DNA from 4 places in the Macellibacteroides fermentans genome. Region 1 is predicted to be linked to each of the others. Evidence: riboswitches for the same ligand, from Rfam matches in the RefSeq annotation. Region 1 holds a riboswitch; each other region holds the start of a gene.

Region 1 (6,119 bases):
GCACTGTTGTTGTCTGCACGTGTTGAACGTGTAAGAGAGCGGCTGCGCAAGTTGTATAACCCGGTTTTTGATACATTCTTTAAGGTCGAAGTACTTGCTCCGGTATTGTCTGTATCAAGTGTAGATCCAAAATAAGCAACCCGTACACTAAATAAATCAGACAAGGATCGGTCAAACCGTAACGCATAAGTAAGATTGTTTGTCAACGCTCTATCTGTCTCAAAACCCAAGAAATTGTTATGAGGCATTTTATATAAAGCATTCACGCTATCTGCTGCTAGATTTACGGTTCCTCGGTCTGGCGTACGAGTGTCGTGCATGTAGTCCATCTCAACTGTTACAGAAGTTTTTTTGTTTGGCTTCCAGGCAAAGGATGGATTAACATATATACGGTCTTTTGATACATTCGTCCTGTAATTATCTGCACGTTCAAAAGCTCCGTTAATACGGAATCCAATAGCTTGCTCCTTATCTAGAACTGTTTGAACATCAAAAGTAGGACGGAATTGTCCCCAACTGCCGCTTCGCAAGCTTACTTCTCCAGCATTTACAAATTTAGGTGTTTTTGTCGCGATGTTAATTACACCACCGGCACTACCTAAGTCGTTCCCGATACCCTGTGTAATAGCCGCAGTTCCTTTCAATACCTGAATGCTTTCCACACCCTGCATATCTGTAAGAAATCCACCTCCTCTGAAATCGGACTGAACCCGTACGCCGTTCTTCAAGGTTGGGATTCCTCTGTACCCTCTGGTTGACAGACTTTCCTGCGCGTTACCAAAAGAGGCGAATTGAGTAACCCCCACAACGTTTCGTACAGCATCAGTAATGGTCATATTACCCTGCTCTTCGATTACTTTGTTGGATATAATAGAGATACTTTGTATTTGTTCACTCGGACGAAGGGGTAAACGAGTTACTGCATTTAGTTTTTCGGGTTGTTTTTCTCTTACTCCAAATACCTCGATGTCTGTCAATTCGTTAACATCTGGAATAAGCTCGAAGTGCAAAACGGCAGGTCTGCCATCTGCAACCTGTGCTTCAAGAGTCTGTTGTTTATATCCTATAAAACGGGCTGTTACTTGTCTTTTGCCTGATGGGATCTGATTAAAGAAGAATGATCCGTCATTATCGGTCGTTGTGCCAACCATAGATCCTTCAATATATACAGCAGCTGCAGGCAGCGGTTGTCCTTTTTCGTCGACAACCCGTCCTTTAATTAAAGGAACCAGTGCGTCTTTCCCGAAAGCGCTGCAGACGATCAGAAGCGTTAGAATCAAAGTTGTGATTTTAGTCTTTCTCATATATAAAATTGTTACATTAAATTTTTTATGCAAATTTCACAAGTTTGAAATGATCATGCAATCACCTTAAATAATGAAAATATAGACCTGAAATATGCTGAAAAGCATAAAATGAGAAATCTGATACCTATTAATTGGTATTTTCTATGAGTCGATAAATTCAATTTATATGATTTGCTTTATCGATTCGCAAATATTTACCATCTTTGTAACGCAATGTTCCATAACCGTATTCTCGGGGAGGATTAAAAGGGAATCGGGTGTAAATCCCGGACAGTCCCGCTGCTGTAAACTTCATAACGTACCGGATTGATCGCCACTGTTTTTATTTAACGGGAAGGCTTCGGATATGGAAGTAAGTCAGAAGACCTGCTTTGCACACAATTTCAAAAGCTTCGAGGAAAGGCTACTGAAACATATGAACCATCATATCGTTATTACAGATTCCCTGTTGTTTCTTGAATTGTGCTTTATGCAAGTTTTTAATTATCTGCCATAATAATTAGAAAAGAAGCATGAATTTGTATACGTGTGAGCAGCGTATCAGATTTGTGCTTTCTTTATTGTTTGAACTCTTAATGTTTTTCATTTGTTTTCTAAATGAAAAGTGCTTTTATTTGCATGTGAAACCAAGAAAAAAGTTTGTGATGAAAAAGTCAATTGTGTTAGTATTTGTAGCCCTTATGCTTGGAGTATTATATGCTCCATTAAATGCACAAGTGAAATTTGGGGTGAAGGGTGGAGTGAATATAGCTTCGGTCCACTTTAGTGATGATGTTATAGATCCGAACAATGTGACAGGTTATCACATTGGACCAATGATTGAGGCGATGATTCCTGTTACAGGGTTAGGTATTGATGTTGCAGTGCTTTACTCTCAGAAAGGTCTCGAGTTTGAGGATGAAAGCATGAAGACGGATTATATTGACGTTCCTGTAAATTTAAAGTGGAAAACGGGTGTTTCTGTAGCAAAATTGTATGTTGCCGCAGGTCCCTATTTAAGTTTTCGTGCTGGAGGCGATAAAAAGTGGGATTTAATTGAATCACAGATTGAGGCAAAATCTTTTGGAGCGGGAGTCAATCTGGGTGCCGGGGTAGAGTTGTTGAACCATTTACAGGTTGGTGTAAATTATGGTATTGGGCTGACTGATAATTATAGTGTAAATAAAGTTGGATTAGGTGATCTAAATGACGGAAAAAACCGTACTTGGTCAATAACTGCTGCAATTCTGTTCTAAAAAACAAATATTCAGGAAGCCGGACTTTCAGAAGTCCGGCTTTTTTTGTTATTTTGAACTCTCTATGATAGAAAAAATGAAATACGCAGATGTAATTCTCCCTCTTTCTCTTGCCAACAGCTATACGTATCGCATCCCTCAGGATATGCAGGCTGCACTTGTTGCCGGATGTAGGGTTATTGTCCATTTTGGAAAAAGAAGGTATTACACTGCGATTGTGTTGGAAGTTCATAACAGACAACCCCAATCTACACTTGAAGTTAAAGAAATCTATGCATTATTGGATGCCAGTCCGGTTTTACGCAGACCTCAATTGCGCTTCTGGCAATGGCTTTCGGAGTATTATTTGTGCAAGTTGGGCGATGTGTACAAGGCAGCTTTACCTTCCGGCCTTAAATTGGAAAGTGAAACAGCCGTTTCTTGTATCAAAGATTTTGAAGCCCAATTCCCTTTGAGACCAGCCGAACAAGCGGTGTTGGATGCATTTTCAGATGGTCAGAAATTAACTGTATCCGAGCTGGAAAAGAAAACCGGTCTTCGTAATGTTGTTTCCACATTGTCCGTTTTGCTAACTTACGGAGCAGTAGAGGTACAGGAAGAATTGAAAAAAGGATTTGCACCCAAATTGGAGACCTATGTTTCTCTTTCTGACGAATATAGAGGCCATGATGCTTTGCAAAAAGCATTTGATCTACTAAAAAGGGCACATAAACAAGAACTTTTACTTATTGCTTACCTGGATTTAAGTCATATTCTAAACCCTACCTTAGCCACAGAGGTTACAAAAAAAGAGCTTTTACAGCAAAGTGAATGCAGTGTATCTGTGCTGGATGGGCTTGTTAAAAGAGGAATTTTGAAATACTACGATAAGGAGGTTGGTAGATTGCAAGTTCATATATCCAGATTGCAACCGCCGCAGCCTTTATCTCCTGATCAGGAAAAAGCTTATGCTGATATTCATGAATCGTTTAAAATAAAAGATGTTTGTTTACTACACGGTATTACTTCAAGCGGTAAAACAGAAATATATATACGGTTGATATCGGAAGTTTTATCTTTAAACAGACAGGTGTTGTATCTTTTGCCTGAGATAGCGATTACAACACAGATTACCAATCGACTTACGAAGGTATTTGGAGATAAATTACTTGTATATCACTCAAAATATTCCGACAACGAACGTGTGGAAGTGTGGAATAAGTTGCGGGCAGAAAAAAAACCGCTACTTATATTGGGTGTAAGATCTTCATTATTTCTCCCTTTTTATGATTTGGGACTTGTTATCGTAGACGAAGAACATGAACCCGGATATAAACAGCAGGATCCTGCGCCTCGTTACCATGCACGAAACGCTGCAATAATGCTCGCAAATATGCATGGAGCGAAAACCCTTCTGGGCTCTGCAACGCCTTCACTCGATTCATATTTCAATGCGTTGACTGGTAAGTATGGTCTGGTTTCTTTAAATTTACGTTATGGAAATACCCTGATGCCTCAGATTATTCCTGTAAATGTAAAAGAACTGAAGCGGAAGAAGATAATGAAAGATGCTCTTTTTTCGCCTATACTTATTGATAAGATAACCGAAGCTTTGAATAACGATGAACAGGTTATTCTTTTCCAGAACCGACGGGGGTTTGCTCCGGTAATTGAATGTAAATCCTGTGGTTGGGTACCCCATTGTGTGAATTGTGATGTAAGTCTTACTTTTCATAAATTTCGGAACCAGCTGGTTTGCCACTATTGCGGCTATACATATCAACTCCCTCCGGTTTGTCCGGAGTGCAGGGAGTCAGACCTGAAGATGATGGGAGTGGGTACAGAGAAGGTTGAGGAAGAGATTGCATCTTTGTTTCCTGCGGCTAAAATTGGTCGCCTGGATTTTGATACTGCCAGAACCCGCACGGCATACGAGCGGATTATCGATGACTTTGATGGAGGAAAAATATCCATACTCATAGGAACTCAAATGGTTTCAAAAGGGTTGGATTTTGGAAATGTAAGTGTAGTCGGAATTATTAATGCTGACAGCTTACTTAATTATCCGGATTTTCGTGCTCACGAGCGTGCGTATCAATTGATGGTTCAAGTTAGCGGACGTGCTGGAAGAAGAGATAAATCGGGTACTGTTATTCTTCAAACCACTCAACCAGAGCATCCATTAATTCAAATGGTACAGCGTTTTGCATATCAGGAAATGGCAAAGATGCAATTAACCGAGCGAAGCATGTTCCGCTATCCGCCATATTACAGATTAATTGTAGTAGTTCTAAGAAGCCGTAATGAAACCGTATTGCAAGAACAATCTCTATTGTTTGCGGCTAAACTAAAAGAAAAACTGGGCGACAGGGTTTTGGGACCGGTTTCGCCTCCGGTTACAAGAGTTCAATCATTACACATTAAGAAGATTGTTCTAAAAATAGAAATATCGGCCAACATATCTCCTGTTCGGAAACTACTTGATTCGGTACAGTGTGAAATGCAGCAGAATTCCGATTACAAGCAGTTATTGGTACATTTTGATGTTGATCCGGCATAATGGTTTATTTAAGAAATTGATTTGGGTTACTTACCCTTTATTTATTAATAGTTAGTATACGTATGAAACAAGAAAAATTAAGATTATTGTTTGTCTGTTTAGGAAATATATGTCGTTCTCCTTCAGCAGAAGGTGTGATGAAAAAACTGGTTAAAGAGTCAGGTTTAGAACATGAAATCGAGATTGATTCGGCTGGAATACTTGGCATTCATCAAGGAGAGCTTCCCGATCCCCGTATGAGGAAGCATGCTTCTAAAAGAGGCTATACATTGGATTCAAGATCCCGTCCCGTAATAATAGCCGATTTTTATAATTTTGATCTTATCATAGGAATGGACGACCGAAACATACAGGATTTAAAGAAACTTGCTCCTGATTTGGAATCTTCGGCCAAAATACATCGCATGTCCGAATATTTAAGCACACACACATACGATCACATTCCAGACCCTTACTACGGTGGTGCTGAAGGATTTGAACTGGTGCTTGATCTTTTAGAAGATGCCTGTTCCGGATTATTGGAAGTTATTTCTTCAGATCGGGATAACTGATTCTTGTATGGTACATTGTTTTTAATTTTTCACAAAATACATTTTTAATTGTCTCCACATCACGGTAGGTAAGAGGTGTATTTCTAAGCAGACCATCGGCTATTTGCCCTTCGACGATCCGGTTTACAACTTCTTTAATATTTTCTTCAGTGTACTCTTTTAAACTGCGGGATGTAGCTTCCACGGCATCGGCCATCATAAGTATGGCCGTTTCCTTGGTAAAGGGATTCGGTCCCGGATAGGTAAACAGACTTTCATCAATTTCCTGATCAGGATTGAGATTTTTTAGCGAATTGTAAAAGTACTTCGCTTTACCATTTCCGTGATGAGTTCGTATAAAATTAATTATTGCTTTAGGTAGCATTGCTTTCTCTGCAATTTTAACACCTTCAGTAACGTGACTGATAATAATTTGTGCACTCTCGTCAAGTGATAATTTTTCATGTGGATTAACACTGCTTTGGTTTTCAGTAAAGAATGCCGGATT
Region 2 (6,119 bases), 820 kb from region 1:
CTCCTACTACTACTTTGGCGTGACGAATCACTTTATCGAACAGCACATAACCTGTCTGTACGCAATCAATCACTTTGCCTTTCAACTCTTCGGCCGGAGCAGGAATGGTTGCAATTGCTTCGAAATGGTCCGTATCGAAATCTTTCATCTCTGTCTCGATGGGTTTAACACCCTGCTGAGCCAGATAAGAGATAAATTTGTTGTAAATCAATTCTACACCTTCTACTACGGCAGTCATATCCTCTGATACACGCGCATTCTTTACGGCACGTTCCATATCATCAACCACAGGAAGCAGATTAACCAGGGCAGATTCACCTCCGGTCTTAATTAAATCGGCTTTCTCCCGTAACGTACGTTTACGATAGTTATCGTATTCGGCCATCAAACGTAAATGAGTATCGTTAAGTTCATCGTACTTCTTTTGCAATTCGACCATTTGAACTGTCAGATTGTCTGCCGTTGAAGTTTCGGCTGACTCATTTACCTGTTCATTCTGCACATTTGTCGCCTCCTGATCTGTCACGATTGGATCGTTTTCAGGATTTTGATTATTCTTCTGCGCACTTTTTCCCATCATAATCTATCTCTTGTTTTTTATTATTATCTGTAATACAATAACATACAGAAATAAGCATGCTGCAACAACGCATGTAGCACATCCTTATTTTTGTCATCTCTCCATAGAATAACAGCAAATATGCTGCCAAGTATTCCGCTTCTGCTTATTTTTCTTTACCTTTGCTTATTATTTACCAATTACTTATGTAACAAGTATACAAACATGTTGAGTATGATTAATAAAACATTGTTATCCCTGCTGTTGCTTCTGACTGTTGTTACAGTCACAGCTCAAAAGAAAAGTAATATAGTATGCCGTCCTGGTTTTACATATGCACTTAGCAACAGTATCCACTGGGGATTAAACAAACCGGTGATTACGGGAATTGTTCCCTACTCGTCTGCAGAGTCGTCGGGACTGAAGTTGAATGACATTATTGAATCGGTGGATGGTATTCCGGTAAATGAATTAACTGCTATGGAGATTAGTCAGCTGTTAAACAATGAAACAAAAGACGAAATTATCCTTACAGTACGTAACCTGTCGAGTGAAGGAAAACAACTGATGATCCATAAAGACTGCAAATTGAGTCAGGCAATTACGGAAGACCAGCTTGCTCTTGCCTTCAATATGTATAGTCTGGAAAGCACTTCGGAAAGGGAATTTATATGTCCTTTCAAGACAACCACCACCCGCGAAGAAATTTCGTTCGATACGTATAAGACGTTTGGCTTTGCTCCCATTGACGAAAACAACAGCAAATTAGAGAACTTCATCAACCAGCGTATTGAAAAAGAACTTGTGAAAAAGGGGCTGACTTACAATGCGTCCAACCCTGACCTGCTTATTCAGACCTATTATTTCTTCGATAAAAATCCCAATTACACAGGAGCTGTAACTAACGGTGCTCAACCAGCGGAAAAAACATTCCGTTATTTTGCAGCATCCGGCAAGATGATTGAATTACCTTTCCTATCAGTAGGGTCGGTCGAATCGAAAGCTCCTTACCTGCTTCAATTCGGATTCAGATTCATCGATCAGAAAGTGTTGCACGGCCAGGTTGTGTGGGAATGCGAATCCAATGAACTTCTTACGGAGTCATATCGGCTGGATGATTATGCAGCCATCCATATTCCTTTAATGTGCCTGCAGTATCCTTTTGTAAAATATACACGGAATGTTCCTGTAAAAGTAGATGTAAAGAATTACAACTACACCGGAATAAGCTACGACATAAACCGTTTGGAACGTATTGCGGAGGTTGAGCCAGGCTCACCAGCTGAAGCTGCAGGAATAAAGGCCGGCGATGTGATAGAACGCATCGGTAATCAGAAAATGAATTATTCATCGGATGAGTTTACCTCTGCATACAAGCAATTCATAACCCTCACAATGGATTTACGCGATCCGGCCACTCAATTTACGGATGCGAACGGATTTAGCCGTTGTATGTATTGGAATGTGATGAATTATCCCAAGATAGCCGACTTCTTCAAGAACCCATCCAATATAACAGGGTTCTCCTATCTGTATAATTTCACCCCCTACGTAAATCCGGTTGGCACCAATGTAACTACATTCCTTATTAAAAGAGGTAAGGATAAAGAGGAGATTTCCATCCGTCCAACCGTACGAACAGAGACATCTGTATATGTAAACTAAATCAATTTATCGTTAATAAATAAAGAAATAGAGAGTAACTTTAACAGACGTTATTCTCTATTTCCATTTTATTTGTACATTTGCGTTCGGAATTTTAATAAACAAAGTTATACATCCGAATGAAAATAGTGAATCTTGGAGAATCCAACACCGTATTAAACCGGTTTGTTGCCGAGTTGCGGGACGTGAATATCCAGCATGACAGCCTTCGTTTTCGTCGTAATATTGAAAGAATCGGCGAAATCATGGCTTACGAAATCAGTAAAGATTTCGCTTACAGCGAAAAGAACATCCCTACTCCATTGGGAATCGCTCCAATGAACACTCCAGACAACCAAGTGGTAATAAGCACCATCCTTCGTGCCGGACTTCCATTTCACCACGGGTTCTTAAGTTATTTAGACAATGCCGAAAATGCTTTTGTATCTGCCTACCGTAAATACAAAGACAGGCTTAATTTCGATATCCATATCGAATACATTGCTTCTCCATCTATCACAGGAAAAACGCTTATCGTGACAGATCCTATGCTGGCAACAGGCAGCTCCATGGAACTGGCTTACGAAGCACTGCTTACCAAAGGAGCTCCTGCACATGTACACGTAGCTTCCATCATCTGCAGTAAGCCTGCTCTGGAATATCTTAAGAAAAAAATGCCGGAAAACTGTACCATCTGGATTGCGGCACTGGACGAAGGACTGGACGATCACTCCTACATCATCCCCGGATTGGGCGATGCGGGCGATCTGGCTTACGGGGCTAAGCTGTAACACCTATCGTACAATAAAGAAAGACTCAACTAGCTGCTCGTTGTTTCATTTTTCACAAAACGACGAGAGATAGTTGGGTATTTTTTTGCCTTTTTGAAAAGTATTCATTTATCTTTGTTGTCGCAATGGTTCTCTCTCTCCATCCGGAGAAAGGGATTAATAGGGAATCGGGTGAAAATCCCGAACAGTCCCGCTGCTGTGAGCTTCATTAAAACGTACGGACATTTCTTTGCCACTGTTCGGGTTTCAAAAGAACCTAAAAAACGGGAAGGCGTCCGGAGGAAGCGAGTCAGAAGACCTGCCTTTGCACGCATTGTTACACCCTGCGAGGATCAGGGGTATGAACATTCAAACAAGTTATACAAGATGTATTCGAACATTTTAATTACCAAGCGCGATGGTATGAGCGAAGCTTTTTCCATCGACAAGATTAAGAATGCGGTTCTGAAAGCATACAGAGCGAGTGGCATTCAGGAAGAAAACAGTACCATCGATCAAGTTGCCGAGAAAGTAGCCTCGGCAATTGTGGGCACTCAAATCAGTGTGGAAGAGATTCAGGATCTGGTAGAAAAAGAACTTATGGTACGCAACCCTTACGTAGCCAAAAAGTATATTATCTATCGTGAATGGCGTACCATCGAGCGCGATAAGAAGACACACATGAAACAGGTGATGGACGGGATTGTGGCTATCGAGAAAAATGATGTGAATCTGAGCAATGCCAACATGTCTGCCCACACCCCTGCCGGTCAGATGATGACATTCGCCTCGGAGGTAACCAAAGATTATGCCAATAAATACCTGTTGGGTATTAAGTATGCAAGAGCACACCGCAACGGCGATATACATATACACGACCTTGATTATTATCCAACCAAAACAACCACCTGCATACAGTACGACCTGGACGATCTTTTTGAAAGAGGATTCCGTACAAAGAACGGTTCCATCCGTACCCCACAGTCGATACAGAGCTATGCGACACTGGCCACCATCATTTTTCAGACAAACCAGAACGAACAGCACGGTGGACAATCCATTCCGGCATTCGATTTCTTTATGGCTAAAGGCGTTCGCAAGACCTTTATAAAACACCTTACCACTTTTATCTCTTTTCTTCATAACATCAGTCGGGATAACGCAGACTCCAACGAGAGTCAACTGCGTAACCGGCTTACCGGATCTATCCAGTCCATTCAATGGAGTGAAGAGCAATCTGAGGTAATTCTGGAAATGCTGAAACAGGAAAATATTATACTTTCCTCTCAAAATCTTTCAGCTATCTGGGAACGATCGCTTAAAGCCACCCGGAAAGATACCCACCAGGCCATGGAGGGATTCATCCATAACCTAAACACCATGCACTCCCGTGGAGGAAACCAGGTGGTTTTCAGCTCCATCAACTATGGAACGGATACTTCGGCCGAAGGACGCCTGCTTATAAGGGAGTTGTTGGCCGCCACAAGCGAAGGATTGGGACAAGGAGAAGTTCCGGTATTCCCGATACAGATATTTAAGGTGAAAGAGGGCGTTTCTTATACCGAAGCCGATTATAACAAGGCCATGGCCGATTTCGATAAGGCCATGAGCGGAGAGATTGCTTTTGATGCGCCTAACTTCGACCTGCTACTGGAAGCCTGCAAGACAACCTCGGTTGCTTTGTTTCCTAATTTTATCTTTCTGGATACCCCCTTTAACCAGAATCCCCTTTGGAAAGCAGACGATCCGAAACGATATCGTTACGAAGTGGCATCCATGGGATGCCGTACGCGGGTATACGAAAATATGCACGGCGAAAAGAGTTCGCTGGGCAGAGGGAACCTGTCCTTCACCTCTTTAAATATGCCTCGTCTGGCAATCAAGGCAAGACGGGAGGCAGAAGAATTACATCCGGACGGCGACAAACACACTATCCGCAAGGAGGCAAAACAGCTTTTTATAGAATCCGTACGCAGCATGTGTGCACTTATTGCCGAACAGCTGTACGATCGCTATCAATACCAACGCACCGCTCTGGCCCGTCAGTTTCCTTTTATGATGGGCAACGATGTCTGGAAAGGAGGATCAACGCTGCAGGCAAACGATGAAGTGGGCGATATCATTCGAACCGGAACTCTGGGTATTGGCTTTATCGGCGGTCACAATGCCATGGTGGCTCTTTATGGCGAAGGTCATGCACGCCACATGGAGGCATGGCAAACCCTGTACGAAACCCTCGAGGTGATGAATCAGGTGGTAAACGAATACAAGGATAAATACAAACTCAACTATTCTGTTCTGGCAACACCAGCCGAAGGATTATCCGGACGTTTTACTAAGATAGACCGGAAGGTTTACGGCATCATCCCCGGCGTGAACGATCGCGACTACTACATAAATTCATTTCATATCGACGTGAAGGAACCAATATCTATCCTTGAAAAGATAAAGAAAGAGGCCCCTTTTCATGCCCTCACCGGAGGGGGACATATCACATACGTGGAGCTGGACGGCGAAGCGAAGAAGAATGTTTCCGCCATTCTTAAGATTGTAAAGGTTATGTATGATCAGCAGATTGGGTACGGCTCTATCAACCATCCGGTAGACACCTGTAAACAATGCGGGTACAAGGGAGTGATATACGACAAATGTCCGGTATGCCGTGGAGAAAACATACTGCGTCTGCGCCGTATCACAGGTTATCTTACCGGAAATCTGGATAGCTGGAATTCATCAAAAAAGGCTGAAGAAAAAGATCGCATCAAGCACCGGTAAGATGGATGACGTTAAACAACTGATCGCCCAAAACATACGCGTACTGAATATTTATCCCGAGACCATCTCCGATGGTTTCGGACTTCGGTATGCCATCTACCTTTCGGGCTGCAGTCATCACTGCCCGGGTTGCCACAATCCCGAAAGCTGGAACCCACAGCAAGGAACGCTGCTTACGGAAGAGATGCTTCAAGATATGCTGACAGAGATTTGCAGGAATCCCCTATTAGATGGCATCACTCTCTCGGGGGGAGATCCGATGTTCCACCCAGAAGGTGCCCGGATGCTTCTTAAAATATTGAAGGAGAAAACAAACCTGCCAGTCTGGTGCTATACAGGCTATACGTACGAAGAGATGGTGCAATCAACGG
Region 3 (6,119 bases), on a different contig from region 1:
CGGTTTCGGGAAGCGGATCTTGCTTATGTAATGTCCACAATCGTCTTTCTGCTCTACGGGCAACCGTGCGGGCAAGTTGGCAATGAGCTGAGACCGGTGTACCTCCGGGAAGAATAAAATATTCACTTTCAGAAATGGCAGCCGTAATCCGATCGATCTCCTTTTCACAGTAAAGATCCATATCCTCCTTTATCTTATTGGGATTTTTATCCCTCAAGGCCGACGGTGTAGCAACTTCAGACATAGCAACCATGAGCTCCACCTGGATAGTAAACAAGAACGAATGCCATTCGTGGTTTTCCGGCAAAAGCGATCTCACAACCCCTATGGTTGAATTTAATTCATCCAAGCAGCCATTGGCTTCAATCCGGATATCATCCTTATCCACCCTCTCGCCGCCAAAAATACCAGTACGACCTTTATCGCCTCCTTTTGTATAAATCTTCATATAACTAACATTTATGATTCCACAGATTCATCAAATCGAGCTCGCCCCAATATAGATGAGTATAACCTGCTATTGTATTCTTATAACGAAATAAATTTGTTTTTGTTCTCACTCCCTTCGCATTATATATAGAAATATCTGATATAGAATCCGTTTGAGGATCTTTAATCCGAGAATAATGAAATTCATGTCCCCGTATATTCTCAATTCCATTATATGTAAATGTACGGTAACCAAGGGTAAGTTTCATATCTTGCATGGTAGCTTCCTGGTCAAAAACACCAACCATCGAATAAAGGTTGCCATCCATTCCAACAATCACCTTACTTAAATACATCATTCCTCCGCATTCGGCTAAAAGATTACCTCCATTCTCTGCATAGGCTTTTATGGAGTGAAGCATTGTTTTATTTTCTGTCAGCTTGTCCAAATACAATTCCGGATAACCTCCTGGCAGATATACCAAATCGGCAGAAGGTAATTTAGCATCATCAAGAGGACTAAAAAAGACAACTTCTCCCAACCGTTTTAATTGAGCCAGATTTTCTCTGTAAATAAAATTAAAAGCATTGTCGTAAGCAACTGCAATCTTAATGTCACCTCTTATATCCAACTCGTTCTGCTCAGACTTATCAGGCAGGCAAAAAGGCATGTTTGATATTTTAAGCAAACGATCCAAATCAACAAACTCCTCTATAATCTCTGCCGCTCTGTTTGCGAAATCATCCATACAAAAAGAATTGTCAATTGACAAGCCTAAGTGTCTGGAAGGAACTTCAAGCTCTTTTTTGTTCGGGATGTAGCCCAAACACTCAACCCCTGTATCCTTACAGGCTTGTTGTAAATAAGCATAATGAGTCTCTGAAGACACCCGGTTAAAGACAACTCCTGCAATGTTTATGTTTTTATTAAAATGTTTATAACCAAATAAAACAGGAGCTGCCGAATAAGCCATTGATTTGGCATTTAGAATCAACACAACAGGGATTCCAAGCAACTCTGCCAATTTAGCGCTGCTACCCTTCATACCGTCGTATCCGTCATAAAGGCCCATAACTCCCTCTGTAATACAGACATCCGCATTGGTACCATATTTAGCATATAAATTTCGGATATGCGATTCAGAGGATAAAAATAAATCAAGATTAACCGACTCTTCACCTGCGGCTAGCAAATGATATTTAGTATCAATGTAGTCGGGACCGCATTTAAAGGGTTGCGCCTTCAAACTCCGATTCTTCAATGCCCTTAACAGTCCGAGAGTAAAAGTAGTTTTACCGCTTCCTGAAGAGGCAGCCCCTACCAACAATTGAGGTTTCATAAATAATTAAATCTTAATTTTATTGTGCAAATATAAATAAACATCTTAACTTTGCCCCTGATTTGGTGATACGATCGCATTCTGCGATTTGTATAAAAGGGAATCCGGTTTGAATCCGGAACAGTACCCGCTACTGTAAAGTCCTTACTTTCAAAAGTTGAAAGTAATAAAAGAAAGCAAGCTCACACCACTGTTTCGAGAGAAATGGGAAGGTCGCTTTCTGGACATAGTCAGGAAACCTGCCAGTCGATAAATAAATTCCGCGTCCTCGGGTTAAAGGATACCATTTATTAACTATTATTTCTCAAACATGAAAAGAAAAGGTTTACTAACAACCCTGTTGTGGGGGTGTGTTGTAATTTGTTCGTTAGCGCAAGTCACGTTAAGCGGAAAAGTTGTTAACGTAAAAAACGGAAAACCCATTGAAGGAGTTAACGTCCGGCTCGAACAAACCACCATTGGTTGCGCAACCAATAGTAAAGGTGAATTTATACTTAAAAATGTTCCCGATGAATCATTCACACTTCGGGCCAGTTGCCTGAATTACATTCCTGTAGAAAAGAAAATCCACGGAACACAATTGAACATGCTTATTGAAATGGAAAATTCAGGCATAAATCTGGATCATGTTGTAATTACTGGAACCGGAACCCATCGCAGGATACAAGACAGCCCTGTCCCTGTGGAAATAATCAACGGGAATGATTTAAAAAGGGCTGGTATTACAAATTTCAAAGATGCATTAAACATGCTGAATCCCTCTTTTTCATTTTCCACCACGGCTATGGCCAGTTATATGACATTAAACGGTCTGGGGAATAAGCATATTCTGGTTCTTATTAACGGACAGAAGCTTGCCGGAGATGTATCCGGAAATGTTGATCTTTCCCGTATTAATCTTAGCAATGTCAAACGAATTGAAATACTGAAAGGAGCAGCTTCATCTCTTTACGGATCGGAAGCAATGGGTGGTGTCATAAACATAATTACCGATCAACCTAAAAACCTGGTCAATGTTACCTCCGAAACCCGCTTTGCTGAAGAAAATCAATTCGATCAGACAATCAATCTGGATATCAACACCGGAAAATTCGGTTCATTTACAACCTACAACAGACGACAATCGGATGGCTGGCAGCTAAACAATCAAGCCATCACATACGACTCAAAGGGAAACGAGAAGCTGACTGAAACAAACAAGAAAGCTTCTGATAAATTTTACTCCAATATTCTGACCCAGCACTTCACCTATTCTGCAACGAAAGCTCTATCGTTCTATGCCCGGGGCAGTATGTATAATAAAGAGAACGACCGTCCAGTCTCGGAATACGACTATAACCTGGCATACAATGATTATAGCCTGGCACTTGGAAGTAAGTTTCTTTTAGGAAATGCATCCTATATCAGTCTGGATTTGTACAATGACAATTTTGAAGGGACCAAAGAATATATCAAGGATGTAAAAGATAAAAAGGGAAATATTACCATAAAGAATGGAACATCGGCATTAAGTAAACGCCAACACTATTACAATGCCAATCTAAAAAGTGTATTTATGGCTGGAGACTTCAATAAAATCACAATAGGTTCCGAATACGTTACTGACAAACTGAAGAATCCGGAAGCACTTGCGGGAGACAAACAAGCGTACACGATGGCTTTGTATACACAAGATGAAATCAAATTTTTACAGAATTTTCAGGCGATCGTTGGGTTGAGATATATTTACCATGAAACATTCAAGAATAGGTTTACTCCCAAGCTGTCACTTATGTATTCACCCGGAGCATTTAATTTCAGAGCAACCCACTCCAGTGGGTTCAGAGCTCCTTCGTTGGAAGAACTCTATTACAACAAAGAGAAAAACGGAACGCTGAGTGCCGGAAACATTAACCTTAAGCCCGAAAAAAGCAATTATTATGCATTAAACGGCGAATTCTTGAGCAGGCTGTTTTCGATTTCTGCGACTGCCTACATTAACAATTTAGACAATCTTATCACCAGTAAACAAGTTGCCCTTACCGAAACAGACATTGCTAACAGTATAACCAAACGTATGGAATACCAGAATGTTGATAAGGCTCGAGTAAAAGGAGTCGATATTTCAATAAACAGCTATCTGGGATATGGAATTTCACTGGGTGGTTCGTACAGTTTTGCGGATGCAAAAGACACGAATACGGATTCACGTTTACCTCGTAGTATAAAGCATTCCGGAAGTATAAACAGCAATTGGAACAAAGTCTGGGACTTTTACACATTAAATGTTAATCTCGCAGGCAGACTTCAAAGTGAACGATTTGAAACCGGCACGTATGGGAATGCACCAGGTTATCAGCTATGGAATCTATCTACTCGACATACATTCAACAACCTGGCAAATTTTATACTTGAGCCCGGTATCGGTGTCGAAAACATTTTTAATTATCGTGACGACCGGCCTTACAACAGTAATTATGCCACTCTGTCGCCCGGCCGCACCTTCTATGTAAGTTTACTTCTTAAATTTCGTAAGTAATGAAATATACAATCATATGCCTTGCCCTATTAATAAGCTTAGTATGTAAGGCAAGCAACGGGGATAATTTTGAAGAATCAAATCTGTTCGAAACAATGCAGCCAGGAGACAAAGCTGCATTATTGGTTGTTCATTTCGGCACTACGCACGATCTTACCAGAAAACGTACAATAGAGGTGATAAACAATAAAATGAAATCAGCATTTCCTGATGTTAGTATTCGTGAGGCTTACACTTCCCGGATTGTAATTAACCGACTGAAGCAAAAGAACATAATCAAACAAACGCCCTCCGACGTATTATTTTCTTTAAAAGAAGAAGGGTATACGCATATTATAGTGCAATCAAGCAATATAATCGAAGGGATAGAGATGGAAGCATTACGTCGTGAAGTCGAAAACATGGAATCGCAATTCAAAGATATCCGTATCGGAAATCCACTACTGTACACAGTGGAGGATTACGAAAAAGTGGTAGATGTTCTCAGTGCAGAATATAAGGGAAGTAATACGACCCTGTTTGTTGGTCACGGCACATATACTCCGGCAACAGCATGCTATGCCATGTTAGACTATATGTTGAAGGATAAAGGATTTAGCCAGATGCATATAGGCACAATAGAGGGTTATCCTTCGTTTGAAACGGTATTACGTCGGCTAAAATCTGATCAGAATAAACAAGTTACGCTGGTTCCTTTTATGTTTGTTGCCGGCGACCATGCCGTTAATGATATTGATACCGAATGGAAAAGTGCACTTGAAAAAGAGGGATTCAGGGTAAATACCAATTTAAGAGGATTGGGCGAAATTCCTATGATTCAAGATCAATTTATTGAACATGCACGTTTCGCCTGCAACTACAAAATGGTAAAGATTCTTGATAAGAAGAAACGATATGCAAACGAAGGGAATTAGACAGATCATAACCCGATCCATATATACAATTCACAGGATACTGGGGACTTTCCTCAGTATCCTGTTTCTAATGTGGTTTCTTTCAGGGTTAGTTATGATGTATCATACCTTCCCAAAGGTATGGGATAAAGAGAAGTTGCAAAAAACAGAAATACTGGATTCTCTTCTCCCACCCATTGAAACAATAGCAGGCCGCATTCCATCGGACGAGAAAATTAATAACATTGAAGTAAGTCGATTTTTAAATCAGACTGTATTCCGGATTCAAACCAACAAACATGTTTATTTCTTACCTGCCGATTCAACTGAACAGTTGCAGGATATAAGCAGTAAAAGAATCTATCAGATTGCTCAGAAATGGAACAGCTCCTCAATCAACAGGATTGACACATTGCACAAACTTGATCAATGGACCCCGTTTGAAGAACTTAAAAAAGAACTTCCATTTATAAAATTTTACTTTTCTGATAACAAAAAACATGAATTATACATCTCATCACAAACAGGAGAAGTACTGCAGTACACGACACAAAAAGAACGTTTCTGGTCCTGGATGGGGGCGATTCCTCATTGGGTATATTTCACCAGCCTGCGGCAAGATCAGGCTCTTTGGACAAAGTCAATTATCTTTTTATCCGCATTGGGAATTATAATGACTTTGGCCGGATTGTACGTTGGAATTCATGCATACGTACAATGCCGGAAAAACAAATGTAGTTTCAAATCTCCCTATAAAAAAAGATGGTATTTGCTACATCATATAACGGGACTTATATTCGGACTGTTTGTCCTGACCTGGATATTCAGCGGTATGATGTCGGTAACGGAAACTCCCAATTGGATAATCAAGAAAAAAGAGCATTACCCAATTGAAAAGATACTGGAAGGAGATGCTATTCATCCGGAGCTGTATTCACT
Region 4 (6,119 bases), on a different contig from region 1:
CTTCTCCACATTGGGGGAGGTAGCTTCGCCTAAATCGGCTACCGTTCCTGCCTGAATCCCTTTTTGAATAATCGGACTGTCTATGTAACGAGGCTCGCAGACACCCACCACTTCGTTGGCAACCTGCAGCTGTTCCAGCATAGAGCAATGTACAGAACTGTAAACAGCCAACCGTTTCACGGGTACACGAACCACCACTCCCTGCGGAAGATCAGACGGAACATCCTTGGTCCGGTCTACCAGGATATACCGTTGAAGTATCTTGCTTGAATCCCACGGATCGCGCACCTCCACTTCCCGGTAAGACGGATAATGTTTAACCGTAAAACCTGCAGCGTAGCGAATGGTGTCCGAATAGGACGCTGCAACCCCTCCCTTCTTACTTCCCGATGAACAGGAAGTAAAAATGGAAAGGAGCAAAAGGATATAAACTACATGTTGTTTCATATGCATCATACTTGGACGGATCTTTTTCAAGACGCCAATTTACCTATTTATTTGAAATAAAAGCAATGGATTTTGGCTCTAATCCTACTTCAAACTTATGCAGCAGTTTTCCTTCCGGAGAGAAAATATGCATGTCTGAGTTTGTTTTAAAATCGCTAACCCCGATATAGATATTTCCTGTTACAGGATCAACAGCCAAGCAAGATGGATTTGCACCTACCGGATAGGTAATAGCATCTTTCAGGAAATTAGTTGTTATCACAGACTCGTTCTTGCAATCATACTTGATATAATCGGTCACAGGTTTACCCCAAAGAGCATTAATAGCATAAAGCGTATCATTCTTCATTGTCATGGTGGTAGCCTCCATCAAGACTGTAGACTTCTGGGTCTGCTTATCGATACGCTGTAATGTATTATTCAATGTATTGCCATAATCTCCCATCGAAATTACATATACATCCCCCTGGCTATCCGATAGAATCTCCGTCGGATTCATTAACACATCAATCTTTGTTATCTCTGCTAATGTTGTGGCGTCAAGTACGGCCACTTTGGTTCCGGGAGTAGAAGCCATCCCTTCCGATACCGCCACATAAATTTTATTATTTACCAGGGTAAGCTGTTCCGGATTTAAACCCACCGGTGCTATTTTTGTCACCTCCAGGCTTGTGGTATCTACCATCCCCACGTAGCCATCATAAAAGGTAACATACACTTTTCCATTACCGGAAGCCATGCAACGCGGCTGGTGATAGGAATCATCTGTATTTTTGGATGTAATCGTCTTCAACGAATTTCCTTTCTTATCCATCACCTCAATCTGATAAGAGCCGTATACCGTTGTATACATCTTACCTCCGTAGACCAACAATTCCTGGGCCGAATCACCCAGCTTACGTCCGTTTAAGGTAGAAAACAGATCCGACACAACGGTTTTACTCTCTGTATCAAAATAAGATATGGAGGCATTATTTTCTTTGAAGTTACCTCTGTTTAGTACAAACACACCCTCTGTCTGTTCGGGAATTTCAACCACAACAGGTTGGTCGTCACTTTCGCAAGAGGTCAGTGTAAAAAGGAAAGCAGCACTAAACAACCATCCTAACAATAATTCAATCTTCTTCATTTCTATACGTTTTAATACGATTAATAGTTTATTTTAAGTGAAACCCGGAAAGATCGCCCGGGCATGGGATAATATTTAATAACCTCGTAATTGATATCACCCAGGTTAATAATTTCGCCTTGTAAACGCAGGGATGCCTTACCCAGTTTGAAGGTACGGTTGGCCGAAATGCCCTGTTCAATATAGCCATCGATCCGGTTTTCGCGGATATTCTGGGGTAGAGCGTAACGATTTCCCACGGCCGTAAGCATATAGCCTACATTAATCCAGGGAGTTTCGGCAGTAAGAGAGGCTGTACCCGAATGTTCCGGAGTGTAAGGAATCTGATGTTTATAATTCTTCTTGGCCGGATCGGTTATATCAACCGCCTTCTGCCAGGTATAGGTTCCGGCAAGCTGGAACGAAAGTTTATTGGAAACCGGCATGCCTGCCTCTAGATTTAAATCCAATCCTTTAATGGATACCTCCCCGAAATTCATCATTCTGGCAAAAGCCAAAGAGGGTATCACCACAATTTTATCACTAACCCGGTTATAATACCCATCGGCCGAAAACCGGAGGTAATCCAAGGCGCTGAAAGGCTTTCCACTCCAGGTAAGCCCCACATTGTACTGCGTAGCACGTTCCGGCCTTAATCCGGTATTTCCTATACGCAGGTAATACAGGTCATTGAAGGTGGGTACCCTGAAAATATCTTTAATGGAGGCTCTAACACGGATATTCTTCTCTTCCCATATCCGCCACGATCCACTTAGTGCCGGAGAGATCCGTTTACGGTCTGCCGGTCGGTCGCCGGTCTTCACCCTCTCCGTGATATAGGTTCCCAGCAAACTTCCGGTAAGCGTAATACGTGCATCCTGGTATTGGGCTGCCAGCACTGAGAGCGATGTATACCGTGTTGGGTAGGGACTTTCGGGAATGGTTGCATCCAGGGTATTAACAAAGAAGTCGGAAGCAAAAGAAAAACTGAGAACATCTGCAGGCACATATTTCAATGCTCCTGATGCATAATATTCTTTCTGCGTATAGCGGTCGTCTTGTCTCCCCCCGGCATATTTATTATTTATGTCGAGGTATCGGTTGTATGCATGATTGAACTTCAACAAACCTTTAACCGACAAATACTCTCCTATTTTATTCTCGTACCTTGTCTGCGTAAAGAAATTTCTGTCCCACAAACGTTCGCGCGCCTGCGGATTGTACAGGCTGACCGATCCCGGAAGGCCTCGTTCCGAATCAAAGTAGTAAGCCTTCACCTGTAACCGGCCGGCATGCTGCAGATCTGCATATACGTTGGCCTCCCCTCTCCAGGAATTGATGTCGCTGTTCAGTCTCTTTTGCTCTTCCCGCAGGGTTCCGTTAACCAATGTAAAGGGATAGTCGCCATCGGCCGTAAGCCAATCGCCATGCATGGTAACAGCAACTTTGGATCCCACCTTTTGTCCGTATCTGAATGAGGGATTGAAATATCCGAAAGAGCCCGCTTTAAGCTGACCTTCAAGCGTATACTTCTTATCGTCAAACAGTGGGTGCGATGTTTCAATCTGCAAAGCTCCTGCGGAAGCATATATCCGGGCCGTTTGGAAGATATCGTCTGCCTGTCCGATTGAAAGCAGAACCTGCTCTACGTTATCCAACGAAAAGCGGCTGATATCCACCTGTCCGCTTTGTGCGTCACTAATGGTAATACCGTCGTAGCTTATCGCTGTATGCTGGGCACCCAGACTACGAACGGAAACGGTCTTCAACCCTCCAACACCTCCATAGTCTTTGATCGTTACTCCCGAAAAACGTTTTACAGCTTCCGATAATTCCTGCACTCCCAGACGAAGCATGTCGCTTTTATTCAGCATCTGCACCGGCGTGCCTTCCCGCGTTACGGCGGGACGCACCTTCTCTACCACCTCAACCTCGTTCAGATTACGGTGGCGTAGTACCAGGGAGTCTTGCTGGGCAATCAATCCGTTGTTGGAAACAAGACAAAACAGTCCTGCCCAAAAAGATACTTTCACTTGTTTATTCAGCATAAAAATTTCGTTTACGACACCTTCACCCGAAGCATCGGTATTAAGAATTGCGGCAGGTTTTCTGGCTTGCTCCCTTAGTTCGGTAGCCTTCCCGTCCGCAGGCGGACAGTGGCAATGGTAGACCGAGGTTTTCTTGAGCTTACAGCTGCGGGTACAGCTCCGGTATTGCACCGGATTCCCTTTTACTAACGAAACATGAACATGCTTCGTTACACCATCATTCGACTGCAAAGATAGAGAAAAAGAGAGATACACAAACTTTTTTATAAAATTATCTTATAAACCTTACGTATTAATCAATAATTATATATATTTGTAAGACAACTGTTTAAATACTATAACAACATGAAACAAACCTATTTGCAACGATCTGCGCCATTGGCGAACCATTAAACATGCTATATTTTCTGCCCTATCCATTTTAAAATCTTATTCATATGAAAACAACCTTATTAATCTCAATCTTTTCAATTCTTTCCTCTCATTTTCTGATTGCCCAGAGTGATACGCTTAGCGGGGTATTAAGAGATTCCAAAGAAAAAGCCATCAAACGCTACGAAGTACGTTTAGGAAGTTCACCCGGTACGACTGTCAAGACTGATAAAAACGGGGTATTTGTATTTGCCGATGCCAATCTGCAGGATACCTTATACGTGGAGATGAACAAGACCGGCAAAACGGTGAAAGTTCCGGTATCGGGTTATACTTTTCTTACCATCCAGCTTAAGGAAGGATCTTTCGAAGTAGACCATCGCTATGAACCGGACGAGAATCTTAAAAAAGTATTGGAGCGGGAAAGTAAGAAGATGATCAGTTCTTCCACATTAAACAAGGAAGAGATACTTAAAACCCGTTGTCAGGATATCTACTGTCTGCTCAGAAGGTTATCCGGTGTAATGGTTCAGAATAGCGGAGCGGTTCGCATACGCGGCGGTGCTTCTTTTAACAGCTCGTCCAATGCACTGATTGTGGTTAACGGTATCCCGATGCAAGATTCCGGAATTATGCGTACCATTCCGATTCAGGATATTGAAGAGATAACCGTATTGAAAGACGCCACACAATATGGAGCGATGGGTGCCAACGGAGCCATTGTTATTAAAACCGGGAAATAAGGGTATGATATTTCCTATTTTTTAATAACTTTGTTTCTGATCAATAGGAGTACCAGCGTATGAAGAGATGGATGAAATGGATAGGTATTGCTTTCTTGGTGCCACTGGCACTCATCCTTTTATTGTCTGTACTCTTGTACTTCCCTCCCATTCAGGACTTTGCCCGGAATAAGATTGTAGCCTATGCTTCAACCTCGACGGGCATTGATATCCGCATTGCGAAGGTGCGCCTGTCGTTTCCCCTCAACCTTACCATTCAGGATGTTTTGGCCTTGCGCACTCCGGCAGACACCCTGCTTAAACTTCAGTCCCTCGAGGTCAGGGTTAAATTGCTCCCTTTGCTGAAAAGCAAGGTTGTAGTGGATGCTGTTGATTTGAAAGGAGGTCAGATTCACTCGGGCGACTTTATCGAAGGGTTGCAGATTGACGGACAATTAGGCCGTTTCCATGCCAAGGCAGATCATATCGATCTGACTAAGGAGATGGCAACCTTCAACTCGATGGAATTATCTGATACGCAGCTTTCTATCCGGATGGATTCAGTTGCGGAAGAGAAGGATTCCACCTCTGCTCCGCTTAACTGGAAAATTGCGCTTGACGAGGTTGTGCTGAATAAGGTAAACCTGGATATTCTACTTCCGGGTGATACCGTCCGTATGCGCGGAGGAATGAACCATGCGTTGCTTTCAAAAGGATGGATCGATCTGGGACGATCAGGTTATTCGGCCCGCAAGATTCAACTTACGGAGGGAACTTTCTCGTTGGACAATGATACGTTAGGAAGAAAAGCGGGACTGGATCCCAACCATATCGCAATTGACAGTCTGGAGTTTGAAGCAGATTCTCTTTCTTTTGAAGACAAGGTATTCGGCATCAATATCCGCCGGTTTTCATTTTCAGAACAATCCGGGTTGAAGCTCTCTTCTCTGGAAGGAAGTATTCTGAGCGACGGGAAGCAACTGGAAATACCGAATCTTCAACTTAAGACTCCCTACTCTGAAATGCAGCTTCTGGTAAGTGCACCCTGGAGTTCGCTGGATGAAAAGGCCGAAGGGTCCATCCGAAGTCTGCTGATTGCATCCATCGGCAAAGGAGATCTGATGCTCGCAGCCGGTGACCTGCCCAAAGATTTCAAGACCTATTACCCGAACCGTCCGGTTTCGGTAACAGCCGGTATCGAAGGGAATTTAGATAAGTTGGAGTTGCGTGGGTTTAAAGCTGAGCTTGCGGGTGCTTTTAAAATGGATGCATCCGGAACGCTGATTCAGATTGCCGACAGTCTGCAGCGGCAGGGAAGCTTCCGCATCGATGCCCGTTCTTACAACCTGGAGTTTATACTCGGCATGTTGGATAAAAAACAACGAGACATGCTGGAGCTTCCGTATGGGATGGAACTCAAAG

The links. Region 1 has a riboswitch for cobalamin ahead of F5613_RS05750 (porin family protein). Riboswitches for the same ligand answer to the same signal wherever they lie in the genome.
Region 2: linked by a shared signal. The riboswitch ahead of F5613_RS09005 (anaerobic ribonucleoside triphosphate reductase) and the one ahead of F5613_RS05750 (porin family protein) in region 1 are both predicted to bind cobalamin.
Region 3: linked by a shared signal. The riboswitch ahead of F5613_RS13635 (TonB-dependent receptor) and the one ahead of F5613_RS05750 (porin family protein) in region 1 are both predicted to bind cobalamin.
Region 4: linked by a shared signal. The riboswitch ahead of F5613_RS11010 (TonB-dependent receptor plug domain-containing protein) and the one ahead of F5613_RS05750 (porin family protein) in region 1 are both predicted to bind cobalamin.

Annotation. Positions count from the first base shown of each region.
Region 1 is NZ_JACCCY010000002.1:159,443-165,561, forward strand. It holds gene F5613_RS05745 (TonB-dependent receptor) at 1-1,304, opposite strand, end outside; cobalamin riboswitch at 1,504-1,695, shown strand; gene F5613_RS05750 (porin family protein) at 1,952-2,542, shown strand; gene priA (replication restart helicase PriA) at 2,619-5,081, shown strand; gene F5613_RS05760 (low molecular weight protein-tyrosine-phosphatase) at 5,144-5,632, shown strand; gene F5613_RS05765 (HD family phosphohydrolase) at 5,607-6,119, opposite strand, start outside.
Region 2 is NZ_JACCCY010000002.1:977,120-983,238, reverse strand. It holds gene F5613_RS09020 (nucleotide exchange factor GrpE) at 1-580, opposite strand, end outside; gene F5613_RS09015 (PDZ domain-containing protein) at 794-2,224, shown strand; gene upp (uracil phosphoribosyltransferase) at 2,344-2,994, shown strand; cobalamin riboswitch at 3,104-3,314, shown strand; gene F5613_RS09005 (anaerobic ribonucleoside triphosphate reductase) at 3,361-5,748, shown strand; gene nrdG (anaerobic ribonucleoside-triphosphate reductase activating protein) at 5,783-6,119, shown strand, end outside.
Region 3 is NZ_JACCCY010000004.1:186,707-192,825, reverse strand. It holds gene F5613_RS13645 (cob(I)yrinic acid a,c-diamide adenosyltransferase) at 1-448, opposite strand, end outside; gene F5613_RS13640 (cobyrinate a,c-diamide synthase) at 453-1,769, opposite strand; cobalamin riboswitch at 1,816-2,030, shown strand; gene F5613_RS13635 (TonB-dependent receptor) at 2,080-4,287, shown strand; gene F5613_RS13630 (sirohydrochlorin cobaltochelatase) at 4,287-5,201, shown strand; gene F5613_RS13625 (PepSY domain-containing protein) at 5,296-6,119, shown strand, end outside.
Region 4 is NZ_JACCCY010000003.1:374,529-380,647, forward strand. It holds gene F5613_RS11000 (ABC transporter substrate-binding protein) at 1-447, opposite strand, end outside; gene F5613_RS11005 (DUF5074 domain-containing protein) at 491-1,576, opposite strand; gene F5613_RS11010 (TonB-dependent receptor plug domain-containing protein) at 1,597-3,603, opposite strand; cobalamin riboswitch at 3,638-3,837, opposite strand; gene F5613_RS11015 (TonB-dependent receptor plug domain-containing protein) at 4,041-4,718, shown strand; gene F5613_RS11020 (translocation/assembly module TamB domain-containing protein) at 4,778-6,119, shown strand, end outside.